2 regions of the Paenibacillus sp. ICGEB2008 genome follow, and region 2 is predicted to be linked to the other one. Evidence: riboswitches for the same ligand, from Rfam matches in the RefSeq annotation. Region 2 holds a riboswitch; the other holds the start of a gene.
The links. A riboswitch is a leader RNA that binds a small molecule or an ion and turns the genes downstream of it on or off. The one in region 2 is predicted to bind glycine.
Positions count from the first base shown of each region.

Region 1: another riboswitch for glycine. It lies ahead of gcvT (glycine cleavage system aminomethyltransferase GcvT); the one in region 2 lies ahead of C400_RS0114345 (alanine/glycine:cation symporter family protein).

Region 1 is NZ_AMQU01000008.1:74,595-82,370, forward strand. Features, by position in the region: gene gcvPB (aminomethyl-transferring glycine dehydrogenase subunit GcvPB) at 1-690, opposite strand, end outside; gene gcvPA (aminomethyl-transferring glycine dehydrogenase subunit GcvPA) at 687-2,042, opposite strand; gene gcvT (glycine cleavage system aminomethyltransferase GcvT) at 2,167-3,267, opposite strand; glycine riboswitch at 3,347-3,443, opposite strand; glycine riboswitch at 3,444-3,636, opposite strand; gene gcvH (glycine cleavage system protein GcvH) at 3,939-4,337, shown strand; gene C400_RS0109170 (PTS mannitol transporter subunit IICB) at 4,765-6,243, shown strand; partial or broken gene C400_RS28555 (BglG family transcription antiterminator) at 6,326-7,776, shown strand, end outside.
Region 2 is NZ_AMQU01000014.1:252,100-259,875, forward strand. Features, by position in the region: gene licT (BglG family transcription antiterminator LicT) at 1-505, opposite strand, end outside; gene C400_RS0114335 (LacI family DNA-binding transcriptional regulator) at 739-1,710, opposite strand; gene C400_RS0114340 (glycoside hydrolase family 1 protein) at 1,922-3,379, shown strand; glycine riboswitch at 3,548-3,632, shown strand; glycine riboswitch at 3,644-3,738, shown strand; gene C400_RS0114345 (alanine/glycine:cation symporter family protein) at 3,897-5,315, shown strand; gene C400_RS27870 (sensor histidine kinase) at 5,441-6,067, opposite strand; gene C400_RS0114355 (LytR/AlgR family response regulator transcription factor) at 6,460-7,206, opposite strand.

The DNA.
Region 1 (7,776 bases), on a different contig from region 2:
CGGATTGGTCAGCATGAGCGCAGCGGTGTCGTTGCCTACCGCTTGGCGGAGCGCGTCCAGATCCACCAGCCCCTCAGGGGTGGAGGGAAGGGTGATTGTTTCGAAGCCCGCTACGGTTGCACTGGCGGGGTTCGTACCGTGCGAGGAATCCGGCACGAGCACCTTGGTACGTCGCTCACCACGTGCCTCGTGGTACGAGCGAATCATCATCAGCCCGGTCCATTCGCCATGGGCGCCAGCAGCGGGCTGGAGCGTGACGGCATCCATGCCGGTCAACGCAGCCAGATCGTTTTGGAGCGTATGCAGCAGATCCATAGCCCCCTGGATGCTATTCTCCGGCTGATATGGATGAATTTTAGCGAAGCCTGCGTAACGGGCGACATCCTCATTCACTTTTGGATTGTATTTCATCGTACACGAGCCAAGCGGATAAAACCCGTTGTCGACGCCGAAGTTGCGCTGGGACAGGGCGGTATAATGGCGAATAACATCTACTTCGTATACCTCGGGTAATGCCGCAGGTTCGCTGCGCAGCGCATAATCCGGCAAAAGCTCTGCCACGGGGCGACGAGGAACGTCGCACTCGGGAAGGGAATAAGCGATGCGACCCGGACGGCTCAATTCAAAAATGAGCGCTTGATCGTGTTCCTTCAACAGCTCTTGTTTCTGATCCGGTCCGGTGTGTGTCATAGCAATCCCTCCAAGGTGTGTATAAATTGGTCAATCTCTTCTTTGGTTCTTTGCTCCGTCACGGCAATCAGCATATGACCTGCAAGTTCCGGATAGTCCCGGCCCAAATCATAGCCTGCGATAAATCCGGCAGCTAGCAGATTGTCCTGAAGTTGGCTCATATTCGTACCTTCAGGCAGCCTAAGGGCGAACTCGTTAAAGGTCGGTGCGTGAAACGAGGCAGTTATGCCATTCAAGCTCAGCAATTGTTCTAACGCATAGCGGCTTTTATGCAAATTCAGCTCGGCTACTTCCTGGATACCCTGTTTACCCATGACAGACAAGTACACAGATGCAGATAAAGCAAGCAACGCTTGGTTGGAACAAATGTTAGACGTGGCCTTTTCGCGGCGGATATGTTGTTCCCGCGCTTGCAAGGTCAGCACGAAGCCGCGTTTGCCGTTGCGGTCCGTGGTTTGGCCTACGATACGCCCAGGGATACGACGCATATGTGCCTGAGAAACGGCAAAGTAACCGCAGGTTGGACCGCCGAGGGAGGACGAGATCCCAAGCGGCTGCGCGTCTCCTACAACAATATCCGCGCCCTGCTTACCGGGCGCCTCCAGCAAGCCAAGTGCCAATGGGTTGGCACTGACGACCATTAGCCCCTTGTGTGCATGGATCAGGTCAGCCATCGGCTTCAGATTTTCCACGGCTCCAAAAAAGTTGGGGCTTTGGATCAAGACAGCCGCCGTCTGTTCCGATACGGCCGCGGCAAGCGCATCGACATCCGTTACGCCGTCCGAACAGCCGATCTCCACGATGTCCAAGTCCAATCCGCGCGCATAGGCTACCAATACCTGGCGTGCCTCTGGATGGACAGACCTTGATACGATAAGCTGTTTACGGCGCGTGGCTGCGGCGGCCAGTGAGCCCGCTTCCGCCAGAGCTGTCGCTCCATCGTACATGCTGGCATTCGCTACTGCCATGCCTGTCAATTCGCAAATATACGACTGGAATTCAAAAATGGCTTGCAGCTCGCCCTGGCTTACTTCCGGCTGATAGGGGGTGTAGGCTGTGTAAAATTCGGAACGTGAGGTGATGTGCTGAATGACGGACGGAATATGATGATCATAAATACCTGCACCAAGAAAGCTGGCATGTGTGTCTGTATTGGCGTTGTGTCCGGCCAGCTCGGCCATGTGGCGAGTTAAGGCTCTTTCGTCAAGCCGAGAGGAAAGAGGGAGTTCCCCTTGGTATCGAATTGCCTCTGGAATGTCACTGAATAAATCATCAATGGATGATACGCCCACCACACGCAGCATTTCGGCTTGATCTTGTTCGGTCATGGGGAGATAGCGATGCTGCTTCATAAGTTCTGGCTCCTTTCGAAAAGCAAAATTTAGATAGTAAATTAGCTAATACATAATCGTAGTTGGAAAATCCAGAATTTCGTATCTGACATGATCATTTTTTTGAAATGAAGAGGATTTAGGATCAGCGTGGCCGCTTATAAAAGGGGGCTGCGACCACTTCCGCACGCAGGCGTTTACCTCGAATTTCGACCTCTAACGGTGTAGATAGGGTGCTAAAACGACTGTCCACCAGGGCTAGCCCCAAATTACGCTTCAAGGTGGGCGATTGAGTCCCCGTTGTGACCTCACCAATGTGTTGGCCTTCCGCGAAGACTGGATAATGAGCGCGCGGGATACCGCGGTCAATCATTTCCAGCCCGATCAACTTGCGAGGAATTCCTTGTTCTTTCTGGTGTTGCAGTGCTTCTCTGCCGATAAAATCTCCTTTATTCAGCTTGACGAAGAAACCTAAACCAGCCTCAAGCGGTGAAATGGTGGCAGATAACTCTTGTCCGTACAGCGGCAGCCGTGCCTCAAACCGTAGTGTATCGCGAGCACCAAGCCCAGCGGGAATTAGCCCATACGATTCACCGCAACGAAGCAAACCATTCCACACGGCGGGCGCTTCCTCAGCAGGTATATAAAATTCAAAACCGTCTTCGCCGGTATATCCGGTTCGGGAGACGAGTGCTTTTGCTCCGAACAATTGCACGTTCTCATGGAATCGGAAAGATGCCAGATTCGTAATATCTGTATCTGTCACGGCTGCGGCAATATGTGCTGCTTCCGGACCTTGTAATGCCAGCAATGCGATCGCATCAGACACATTCTCCAGATGAACCGATGCAGGTACGTGGCGCATGAGCCAATCCCAATCTTTGTCGATGTTGGAGGCATTCACAACGAGCATGTAGCGCTCTGGTCCTTTGCAGTATACAAGCAAGTCATCCACTACGCCTCCATCGGGGTAACACAGGAGTGAATATTGTGCCTGGCCCGGTTCCAACTGGCTGACATCATTCGTGGTTACCCATTGCAAAAAAGCCTCGGCTTCTTTGCCCTCAACCAAAAACTCGCCCATGTGCGAGACATCGAATAAACCCGCGCGTTGCCGGACGGCCTCATGCTCTTTTTGGATGCCGTTAAACTGAACGGGAAGCTCCCACCCGCCAAAGTCAATACAACGAACCCCGGGCTGCGTCCCGTAAGACGAAAATAATGGTGTTCTTCGCAAATTAGACATTTTTTCACTCCTATCCAGTGTAATCGGCTAAACAAAAAAGACAGGCTGAAAGAAACGTATAGACGGCAGTCCATACTCTTCTTTCAGCTCTGTCCTTGATACCAGAAAGTTACCCCGGTGTGAACCAGGTTTCCCCTTGGGTGATCCGCTCTAATCGCGAATGCTCTCCAGAGATGCGTCCGGCAGAGGTCCTTTTGCCTGAGAGATTCACCTGCAATGCAAGTTTACTCCTTCGGCGCTACCTTTTGGATCAACGGTAGGTTACCCGGTTTTGCAGGTAACAAGTTGATCCGAGTTCGCGTGCACAACTGTCTCAGAAACGACAACAGCTATGCGAATTTTTTGGGTAGTCTCTCCCTCCGCGTTCATCCGCGTTTGCAGTTGTCGGGGTATTTCCAAAAGCATTTGCTATAACCCATTAATACGCAAATTCATTCAAAATGTCAATAAAAATGTCATATAAAACAATCCAAAAAACATTTAATGTATAAATAAGGATATGTAAGCGTTTGTTACAAGTTATCATTTTTTAATATTCTATGCTATATGAGATAACATGAAGTATTTTTGTTAGTATTATTGACATGATTGCTCATGTTGTCATAATCTTAACCTGTCTAATACAGGTGATTAAAAGCATTTTATTCATGTGGAAGTGAGGCGAAAGCAGGATGAGTGAAGTGAAACGGGAACTTTGGTATACAGACGAACATGAGTGGGTTCAGCGCACAGCAGACGGGACGTTGCGGATCGGCATTACAGACTTTGCACAGCATCAACTGGGTGATATTGTTTTTGTGGAATTACCTGGGGCGGGAGCAACGATTGAACAGGGGGCAGAGATTGGTACAATTGAATCGGTGAAGACCGTATCCGACCTTTTTGCTCCGGTGGCGGGAACCGTATTGAAAGTAAATGAAGCTCTGGAAAGCACACCTGAGCTGGTGAATGAATCTCCCTATGAAAAGGGTTGGATGATTGAAGTAGAGATGGGCAATGATGTCGAGGAAGCTCTGAGCAAGCTGCTGTCTGCGGATCAGTACGAGCAGTTGATTTCGGATGAACAATAACGAGCAATATAAGATGGAATATTAGCGCTTTATTCTAAATTTTTATATGGATATTGAATTGAATAAAAGCATCGTTAGTCCGCTCGTTTTGTGTATAAAATAGTCGCTATGATCTGACATGGCGGCTATTTTTTTGTTGTCTTTTAGAAGACGTAATTACGTCGATTTATTAGATTTAGAGGTGAGCTCCTCTATATAAGTGTGCAGATTTACAGCACTGTTTTTTCGACTAATTTCTATTGTTATCGGTCATATTAAGAAGAATTATGCAGGTATAATACGTTGTCCGTTATTTTAAATTTAAATGTTGTCATCAACGTTCATGACGAAAGTACGTTTTCATTTCGTTGATGAAGATAGCGCTGTCATTTAGTATGAATTTTAAGAAAAGGTAGTGATGCTATTTACTCACAAGGAGGATATGAATATGAGCACAGTGGACACAAAGTCCAGTTCAAACGGTGGCGCTCGTGTCGCCGTACAACGTTTTGGCCGTTTTCTCAGCGGTATGGTGATGCCGAATATGGGAGCCTTTATTGCGTGGGGATTAATTACAGCACTCTTTATTCCGACCGGGTGGTTCCCGAACGAGGGTTTTGCACAACTGGTTGATCCGATGAAAAATTATTTGCTGCCGCTGTTGATTGGTTATACAGGAGGCACGATGATTCACGGACAGCGTGGAGGTGTGATCGGTGCCATTATGACGATGGGTGTCATTGTGGGGGCCGATATCCCGATGTTCCTGGGAGCAATGGTAGCTGGCCCGCTGGCTGCATGGATCTTGAAGAAGTTCGATAAGGCCATTGAGGGCAAAGTCAAATCAGGTTTTGAAATGCTGGTCAATAATTTCTCGGCCGGGATTATCGGTGCCATTCTAGCACTGCTCGCTCATGTGGGGATTGGCCCGGTCGTGCAAACCATCAGTCAAGTGTTGTCGGCAGGTGTACAGTTCCTCGTGAACGCAGGGCTCTTGCCGCTTGTCAATCTCATTATTGAGCCCGGAAAAGTATTATTTCTCAACAACGCACTGAATCACGGAGTATTGAGTCCGATTGCGCTAGAGGAAGCTGCAAGAACAGGAAAATCCGTTTTGTTCATGCTTGAATCCAATCCTGGGCCGGGGCTCGGCATTTTGCTGGCCTATTGCCTGTTCGGTAAAGGCTCTGCGAAGTCGTCTGCTCCTGGTGCAGTTATCATTCATTTTTTCGGCGGGATTCATGAAATTTATTTCCCTTACATTTTGATGAAGCCGATTCTAATTCTCGCTGCTATAGCAGGGGGCGTTGTGGGAACCTTCTGTTTTATGTTGACAGGTGCCGGACTGGTTGCTGCTCCTTCACCAGGCAGTATCATTGCTTATTTCCTGATGACACCAAAAGGCGGATATTTGCCGATGCTGAGCGGTGTGATCGCTGCTGCAGTCGTATCCTTTGCTGTTGCCGCAGTATTGCTCAAGACAGGTAAGCAAAAGGAAGAGGGGCTGGAGGAAGCTGCATCCCGCCTGAAAGATATGAAAAATCAAAGCAAGGGTGCAAGTGCTAACGCCACTGTAATGGAAGATAACCACGCATCTGATCGTGCTGCTGAGATTGCCGCAGATCGAATGCTCAAGGATAAATCCGAAGTGAACAAAATTGTCTTTTCCTGTGATGCAGGTATGGGTTCAAGTGCCATGGGAGCTTCAATTTTACGCAAAAAAATGAAACAGGCGGGCGTGGGCGTTACGGTAACAAATACGGCAATCAGTGAAATTCCACAGGATGCGGACATTGTCATTACGCAAAAAACATTAACAGACCGGGCTAAAACGGTAGCCCCGAATGCTGAGCACATTTCCATTGACAATTTTCTGAAAAGCCCTGAATACGAAGCGCTGGTTGACCGTCTGAAATCCGACTCTTAATTCCTATAAAGTCAGCCGTCTGTGTACAGTTTGTATTTCCTGCTGAAAGGGAATAGAGCTTGGGAAGGAACGGTATGCGCTTATGAATATTACGAAACGACAATCTGACATCGTGGAGTATCTTTTGGAGCAGCCCCATGAGGTTACGGCCGGAGAAATTGCCGAGAAGATTAATGTCAGCACAAGGACGGTCCATCGGGAACTTGGCGCAGTCGAGTGCTGGTTGGCGGCTCATGAGGTAAAGCTGGAGAAAAAATCAGGGATCGGTATCTATGTGGATGCCGACCCGAATCAGCTTGCAAGTCTACGGGAGCAGTTGCTGCAAACGAAGTCAGACGATTACTCGGCTGAGGAGAGAAAGATTGTAGTGCTGTGCATGCTGCTGGATACACAGGAGCCGATCAAGTTACTGGCGCTGGCATCGGATTTGAAAGTCACAGTAACTACGGTCAGTCATGATCTGGACGAATTACGAGGCTGGATTGCAGATCGAGGGCTCGTGCTAGTGCGCAGACGGGGATACGGTGTCGAGATTACAGGACGGGAGATAGACAAAAGACGGGCGATTTCTGAGCTGGCTCTCGAATATTTGGATGAATCGGCTCTGTTTTCCGGTCGTGAGGAGCTTCGTCCGGTGACACGTGTCACTGAAAAGTTGCTGGAGATGATTGGCAGGGAGAACTTGCTAACCGTGGAGAACGCCCTCTGGCAGCCTCATGATCAATGGCTGAAAAACATGGTGGAAAGCAAATATATGGAACTGCTGATTCAAATTTGCGTTTCTCTGGCACGTCTGCGCCTTGGGTACGTTGTGGATCATCGTCTCTCGTATTCGAAAACAGATTCAGAGGAGAATATCATGCTGCGCACAGCTATGGTGGAGCGTATATGCGCAGAGTTGTCAGCGGCGCTGGATATTGAATTTCCAGAACCGGAACGATGTTATTTCGGGTTGCTGTTCCGTGATGCTGAGGATCATTCCACCCGCTTGCTGCCACTGGATGATCTTGTACTGCTGGAGTCGGTTCATGAGTTGATTCGTCGTGTAGAGGCAGAGACAGGCACACCATTAGCAGAGGATCGTGTCCTGCGTGAAGGCTGATTGCCCATATGGCTCCAGTATTCAAACGTTTGAGGGAAGGGAGAGCGATCCGCAACCCTCTCCTTCAGCAAATCCGCAAGGATTACGGCAGCTTGTTCGACTCGGTCAAAAAGGCTGCGGCGGATATGACAGAAATGGAAGTACCAGATGAAGAGATCGGATTTCTGGTCATGCATTTTGGCGCTTCGTTGGAGCGGCTGCGACAATTGCAGCGGGAGGTTCGAGCAATCGTAGTCTGCACGAGCGGAATTGGGTCTTCCAGACTTCTGGCAACAAGACTGGCCAAGGAGCTGCCACAGATCAAAATCGTGGATAGGGCCTCATGGTACGAGGCAACGCGGATTCCCAAGGAGGATTATGATCTGATCATTTCGACAGTGGAGCTGCCGCTTGAGCCGGATCGGTATCTCAAAATCAGCCCGCTGCTGACG
Region 2 (7,776 bases):
CGTTACCATCAATCCGTGCATTCACCATATGCAGTGCAATAAATCCCGCTTCGTCTTCGCCCAATTTTACACCGAGCGTATTTTCAATTTTTTGTAGAGCATCCAGCCCAACTGCAAATTCTTTTTTGTAAAAGCGTTTAATTTCATACAGCATCGCGTTTTTGAGTGCCAATCCTTTTTCTTCCCGCTGTATGGCAAAATGAATATGGTCGGTCAATGTTAAATAAATGTTATCACTTAACTCCGTATCCAGCACTTCGGCTGCATGGGTCACGATTTCATTCACGACCTCCAGATGAGACACAGGAATATCGTTTAGCAGCTCAGTTAGTCTGGCCGTGAACTCGTTTTCATTTAACATGAAAATCTTATCTATTTTATGATCATCGACTTGATCCCCAGCCACCTTTTTGAAGGAAATACCTCTTCCCATGACGATGACCTCTTTGCCTTTATCGTTTTTAGTCAACAGGACGTTGTTATTGAGCACCTTCTCAATAATCATTGAAGTTCCCCCTCCCATCCTTTACCAATAAAAAATGCCCAAGCACAATTCAACACTATTGTTAGCAATAGCACTCAATTGAACTCAGGCATTGCCCGCATCACCGGTCACAATCCTTCGATATAGTGCTATTGTAGCACAAAAAAAAGCGATTTCAACATATTTTATTCTCTTTCGACAAAAAATATTTCATATCAAGGCCCATTTGCCTAATTTGCAAGTCAATTGTGCCCTTAAGTGGTCGTACGCTCAATGAGACTGTATTCTAGCGAATGAAGCTCCATTTGGCGTCCAATCAGCTGAGGGGAAAGCATGAAAAAGGCATTTTCCGCCTGAGCCATAATGGGATTTTGAACCGTTGTAATCCCCATGGTGTGCGCCAGCTCCGTGTTATCAAACCCAACAATCGCCAGATCTTCCGGTACCCTCAGCAATTGTCTGCGCGCTTCGCAGAGAATGCCCACTGCTACATAATCGTTAGCACACAAGATAGCCTCCGGAAATTCCTCACGATGCTGTAACAAATTGCGCACGACCTGTTCGCCATCACGAATGTTATAAATAGAAGAATAGTTCCAGTGTGGCAGTACCGGCAGATTGTGTTCACTCATGATCTGCTCATAGGCTCGTTGTCTGCTGTGAGTATTGATGCTGCTTGGACGACCAAAAGCATTGGCTATACGTGTATAGCCTTTTTGTATCAAATGTTTTAATGCTAACATGTATCCTTCATACTGGTCCATAGCGACGGAGCGAATATCAGTATGCTCCATTCGTTGCCATGCCACGATCGGTCCATATTTGCAATAGGTACTCAAAAAATCAGTGTCATTCACGCAGGAAATGATGACCAGCGCATCGACTCTTTTTCTTTTTAAATCCTCGAAAGCTTGAAGCTCTTTCTTTTTGTCTTCTCCCGAAGTATAAATAATGGTTTGGAATTCATATTGGCCTGCGATTTCCACAAAGCTGTCCAGAAATGCCAGCACAATTTCATTGATAGTTGAAGTGATGATACCAATCTGAAGCGTCTGACCCTTGGATAGAGAGATCGCATTTCGATTAGGAACATAATCCAATTCCTGCATTATTTTTAAAATTTTAGCTCTGGTTTCTTGGCTTACATGGGGGGACTGATTTAACACTCTGGATACCGTAGCTTTGGAAAAGCCCGCCAGTTTTGCAATTTGATCAAGATTCGACATGATGCTTCTCCTCACCTGAGAAAAAAATACTTGACATGAAACGCGTTACAACAATTAGGATGCTTTATGAGGGCATTACGTCTATTTTAAAGCATCTGTCGATGCATTTCAAAGGAGAACGGTTACCGTTAGTTATGGATTCGCATTGCAGCACCTGACGGGTTACTGACTAAAGTGAAAACATTAAATTAAGGAAAGAGGTTTTCATACCATGACGAAGACGCTAAAAGGATTCCCGAAAAACTTCCTCTGGGGCGGGGCAACTGCAGCCAACCAATTGGAAGGTGCTTTTGACGTAGATGGAAAAGGTCTATCCAGCGCAGACATGATAGCCTATGTACCTAAATCAGAACGTAAGAACGATCATGCTATAGAAATTTCGTCCGAACGACTGAAGGACATCTTGGCAGGGAAGGTAAACGCCCGTTTTCCAAAGCGTGAAGGTGTGGACTTTTACCACCACTACAAAGAAGATATTGCCTTGTTTGCAGAAATGGGCTTTAAAGTATTCCGGATGTCCATCCACTGGTCGCGGATTTTCCCGAATGGATATGATGCCGAGCCGAATGAAGCAGGATTGCAATTCTACGACAATGTATTCGATGAGCTGCGCAAGTATGGTATTGAGCCTTTGGTAACACTGTCGCATTATGAAACACCGCTAGGTCTGACACAGAAGTATAATGGCTGGTTGGGACGCGAAGTCGTGGATCATTACGTAAAATATGCCGAAACGGTATTTACACGCTATAAGGATAAAGTAAAATACTGGCTGACCTTTAACGAAATTAATGTCATGACTATGAGCCCGTTTACAGGCGGCGGTGTGGTTATTGACCGTGTAGAAAACAAGCAACAAGCGATATATCAAGCATTGCACCATCAATTTGTAGCAAGTGCATTGGCGACCAAACGGGGACATGAGATCATTCCGGGCGCTCAGATCGGCTGTATGCTGGCCCGCATTGAAAGCTACCCACATACGTGTAACCCAGAAGATATCCTGAAAGCACAGCATGAAAATCAAATGAACCTGTTCTTTACGGATGTGCATGCTCGTGGGGGATATCCCAACTATATGAACCGCTATTTTGAAGAAAATAATATTGTGATCCAGACAGAACCCGGCGATGCCGAAATTTTGAAAAATAACACGGTCGATTTTATCTCATTTAGTTACTATATGACCTTGACCGTATCGGCAGGGCCAGAAGGCGAAAAGGCAGCAGGGAACCTGATAGGCGGTGTGAAAAATCCGTATCTGCAGTCTTCCGACTGGGGATGGCAGATCGATCCGATCGGCCTGCGTGTTACACTGAATACGTTTTATGATCGCTATCAAAAGCCACTGTTCATCGTGGAAAATGGCCTGGGTGCGTATGATAAGGTAGAAGAAGACGGCTCTGTGCATGACACGTATCGCATTGATTACTTGCGTCAGCATATTGCCCAAATGAAGGAAGCGATTGCTGACGGTGTTGATCTGATTGGTTACACCAGCTGGGGACCTATCGACCTTGTGAGCATGTCTACGTCCGAAATGTCCAAGCGCTACGGATTTATTTACGTTGATCTGGATGATGACGGTAACGGAACGCTTCAACGCTCCAAAAAGGACTCATTTAACTGGTATAAAAATGTGATAGCAACCAACGGTGAAGAATTATAATTCCATATCGTTTTGGCGGGTACAGCAGAGAAAATCCTCAGGATGCAATCTGCTGTACCCGCTTTTTGTATAGACACTCTATTGATTCTTTCAGAGGGCTTCACAAATTTTTCACTTGTAATAAGCTGAAATTTTTCTGTATAATGAATAAAAATTTCATATGTCTGGTTGATGTTTGCGGGAGATGGAATGAAAGTTCCAACCGAAGGGGCAAAACTCTCAGGTGCTTAGGCTGATTTACAGCAACGAGCAGGGACCGTAAACGGACAGAACTCTGGAGAGACCCTTAATTGGGCGCCGAAGGTGCACCGCAGATCACATCTGCTTAAACTCTCAGGCAAAAGGACAGAGACGCGAATAACCTGTGACAGGGATAGCCCTAGGCTTTTTATAAGCTTTTAGAGGTGAAATCCTGCACAAGATGGTTGTATTTTTTCGTGCCTTTAACCTCTCCAAGAGTCGAATCAACAGATTTGACTCTTTTTTGTTTTCTACTATGCTGAAGGAGCGGGTTGAAATGAATTTGGTACATGTGTTAGAAACGATTGACAGTTGGATGTGGGGAGCGCCGCTTCTAATTCTCGTCATGGGCACTGGGTTGTGGCTAACGATCCGTCTGAAGATGCTTCAGATTATTCGATTGCCCTTAGCGCTCAAGCTAATTGGTAAAGCGCCGGACGAAGGCAGCGGGGATGTCAGTAGCTTTGGAGCATTGAGTACGGCACTTGCAGCTACTGTAGGTACGGGAAGTATCGTCGGTGTCGCAACAGCGATCAAACTGGGTGGGCCCGGTTCATTATTCTGGATGCTGGTTGCAGCTTTTTTCGGGATGGCAACCAAATATGCGGAAGGGCTATTATCCGTTAAATACCGTGTTAAAGACCGGAACGGACAATTTTCGGGTGGACCGATGTATTATATTGAAAATGGGCTTGGCCGCCGTTTCAAGCCGCTGGCGATGTTGTTTGCCTTTTCTGGTATTCTTGTAGCACTATTTGGAATCGGTACTTTTCCGCAAGTAAAGGCTATCGTTTCTTCTACGGAAAGTAGCTTTGGCGTGCCAACAGTAGTTACAGCAATCATTATTTCCGTGTTGACGGCTGTTGTTACGATTGGAGGACTCAAAAGTATCGCCAAGGTATCCACAAAGATTGTTCCATTCATGTCGGGGCTCTATATCGTGGTTTGTTTAATCGTACTCATTAAGTTTGCAGGAGAGCTTCCTCATGCGATCGCACTAGTATTACAAGGGGCTTTCTCGACAACATCTGCGACGGGTGGATTTGCCGGAGCCACGATTATGCTGGCGATGCGAAGCGGAGTTGCCAGAGGGATCTTTGCAAATGAAGCTGGTTTGGGAAGTGCGCCAATCGCAGCAGCAGCAGCTAAGACGAAATGGCCCGCAGAACAAGGGCTAATATCCATGACGGGCGTTTTTATCGATACGATGATTATTTGTAATTTGACAGGATTTACATTGCTGGTTACGGGAATATGGAGTGGAAATGATGATGGAGGTCTGATGACTCAGCATGCGTTTTCCAGTGCCTTTCCGGCTGGAGCAGAGCTCGTGACGATTAGCCTTATTTTATTTGCGTTCACAACGATACTTGGCTGGAACTACTACGGGGAACGCTGTGTTGAATATTTGCTTGGGGTCAAGTGGATTAAACCATACCGTTATCTGTTCATCGTACTGGTTGCCGGAGGCGCGTTCATCAAGCTCGATGCCATCTGGCTGCTGGCAGATATTTTTAACGCCATGATGGCTTTTCCGAACCTGATTGCACTGCTCGGCTTGTCGGGAATTGTTGTTGCAGAAACCCGGACTTATATGAATTCTTTGTATCCTAATAAGAACAAGGGTATTCTTGCTGGTGCCAATGTAGGGGCGGCTATCCAAGTAGAAGAAAAGGGACAAACGGTAAATTCATAAATACTAAAAGGGAGTATCCTCAGCCATCACAGGCTTGAGGGTACTCCTTTTTTTAGGTTATAAGACTGGTGATTACCGACATTTTATTTATTCTGAATATCTCTTAATCCATAACGTTTACAAACCTAAGAGTTATTACATGGGAGCATAATCGTAATTTGAAAATGCGAATCCGTAATAGTTGTATTTAAATAACCACCATATTTCTTTATCACTTGCTGGATGTTAAGTAATCCATACCCATGTTTTTTTAAAGGGGGATTGTATGTTTTGGTTGAGAATGCTGTATTGAGATAATTACTTTTTGAATTGCGAACATAAATCCATAGGGCAATATTATCGGTGAAAATTTCCAAATGAATTGAATGCTCTTTCTTTCTAGGAAGCTGCATTACAGCTTCAATAGCATTATCGAAAACATTACCTAAGACAATACATAGATCATGACTTCCAATACTAATATTTGCCGGGTTAATATGGATTTGATGGAAGAAAGCTATCCCACTTTTATTAGCGATGCTGAAAGTATGATTTACTAAAGCATCAATAACGAGATGTCCTGTTGTTATATGAAGTTTTGGTGAGTCTATATTTTTTAGAGTTTGGTTGATGTGATTAACACCCTCTTCCGTCCTCTGTTCTTGTAAACAAGCACGGACAAATATTAACTGTTTTTTGAAATCATGAATACTTCGTTTGATATCACTAAGAGATCGAATTGTTTCTTTATAACGTTTTTCTTGCATCAGCATTTGCTTTTGAAAAAAGCATGAGAGGTTTGACTTTTCTATCAACTTGTCCGTTAGAAAGACATTAATCACGTTCATTCCAAGAATACTGATGATTGACATTATAAAGAATAAATTATGTTTCATAAAAGAAAATAAACCGTAATGTATGAGCAAGTTAAACGATGTTCCTATTAATATTACAAAATAATACACAATCCCTATCTTGTATTTTCTTCCTTTTTTAAAATAATGAACTACTAGTACTGTAATAAGTATGAAGTGTAAAGAGGCGAAAAGTAAAAAAAGGTTAACTATTGGATTGGAAAAATGACTTTGCTTTGTTGTGCTAAATAAAAATAAAGAGTAATTAGAAAACGAGGTGACATTAATGTAAACGCAATGATTCAAAAAACTCACCCTTCCTGAAAACGAGAAATTATAAAACGAGCATACGCCTCACGAAGTGATTTAGCGTGAGAACGACCTACAGGGAATTCTTGTTCGTTTGACATAATAACAGAAGTAGCTGAAAACTTACGTATATGAACTAAATTCACAATTATTGACCTATGTATAAACACAAACGGATATTTTAATTGTTCATAAACCGCTTTCAACGTTCCAGAAATAAAATAGTTGTGTGAATCCGTTGCAATACAAAGTTCATTATGGATGTAATTGTTTTCACCTTTTGAGATGGCTATGATCTCAGAGTGTCTCAATACAAGATGCTCAGTTTTATTTTTCACAGACAGAAAGTGGGATACTGAAGAACGCATATAATGACATAGTTTATTTATTTTTTCTACAAAGAGTTTATAAGTAAGGGGTTTAAGTAAATATTGAAATGCTTGTACTTCAAAACTTTCTAGCATGTATTCTGGATAGTTAGTTAGAAATATGATTTGAACTTCTCGGTCAGGAAAAAGGCGAATAAGTTTTGCAGTTTCAATTCCCGATAATTCCCTCATTTCAATATCTAACAAGATAATATGAAAGGGGTATCGCTCTTGTGAACTGTAAGATTTGATTAGATCTTCCCCAGATAAAAAGAATTGTAGATTAAAATCAAAGGATTCACTTACTGACATACACATGAAAAAGTGTTGTAAAATTTTATGCATTGCGGGATCATCGTCACAAACAGCAACTTGAAACAAATAGACCACCTCAAATATGTTATATAAATCCAGTATATTGTAAAAAAAGTCTATTCGAAGTGATGTTTTACATATGAAAAAAATTACCATCAGGTTATGGAATTTTTGTTAGTAAAAGTTCAAATGCATACTTATACTGTGGATAGGACGTAGCCCAGGCGAGGGAATGGATACGTTCTTCTTTATTGCTTAGAATAGGTAACAAAAATATTAATCTCACATGAAGCTGACATATTTGGTCGTTGAGATGGACTTTTTTGCATTTCAGGATACAAGCTTATTTTTTCTTTTTGCCTTATGCTACATTAAAAGCCGAGAAGGAAAAGCTATCTAGTATAGATATTGTCCAGAGAGAATAAAGTATATGAATAAACTATAAAGGTGTAGGATGGCTTTTAAATTCAGTCCGGTTTCGGATGATGGACATCTATTCTTGGTGGCTAGTGTGCACTGCGAGAATGCTATTACAACTCAGAATGAGCGTACATCTTATTTTTAAAACTTATGTGAATTTTGTCACTAGTTAATCGATTCATAATTACATAGGGACCGCATCCATTCTAAGGAGGG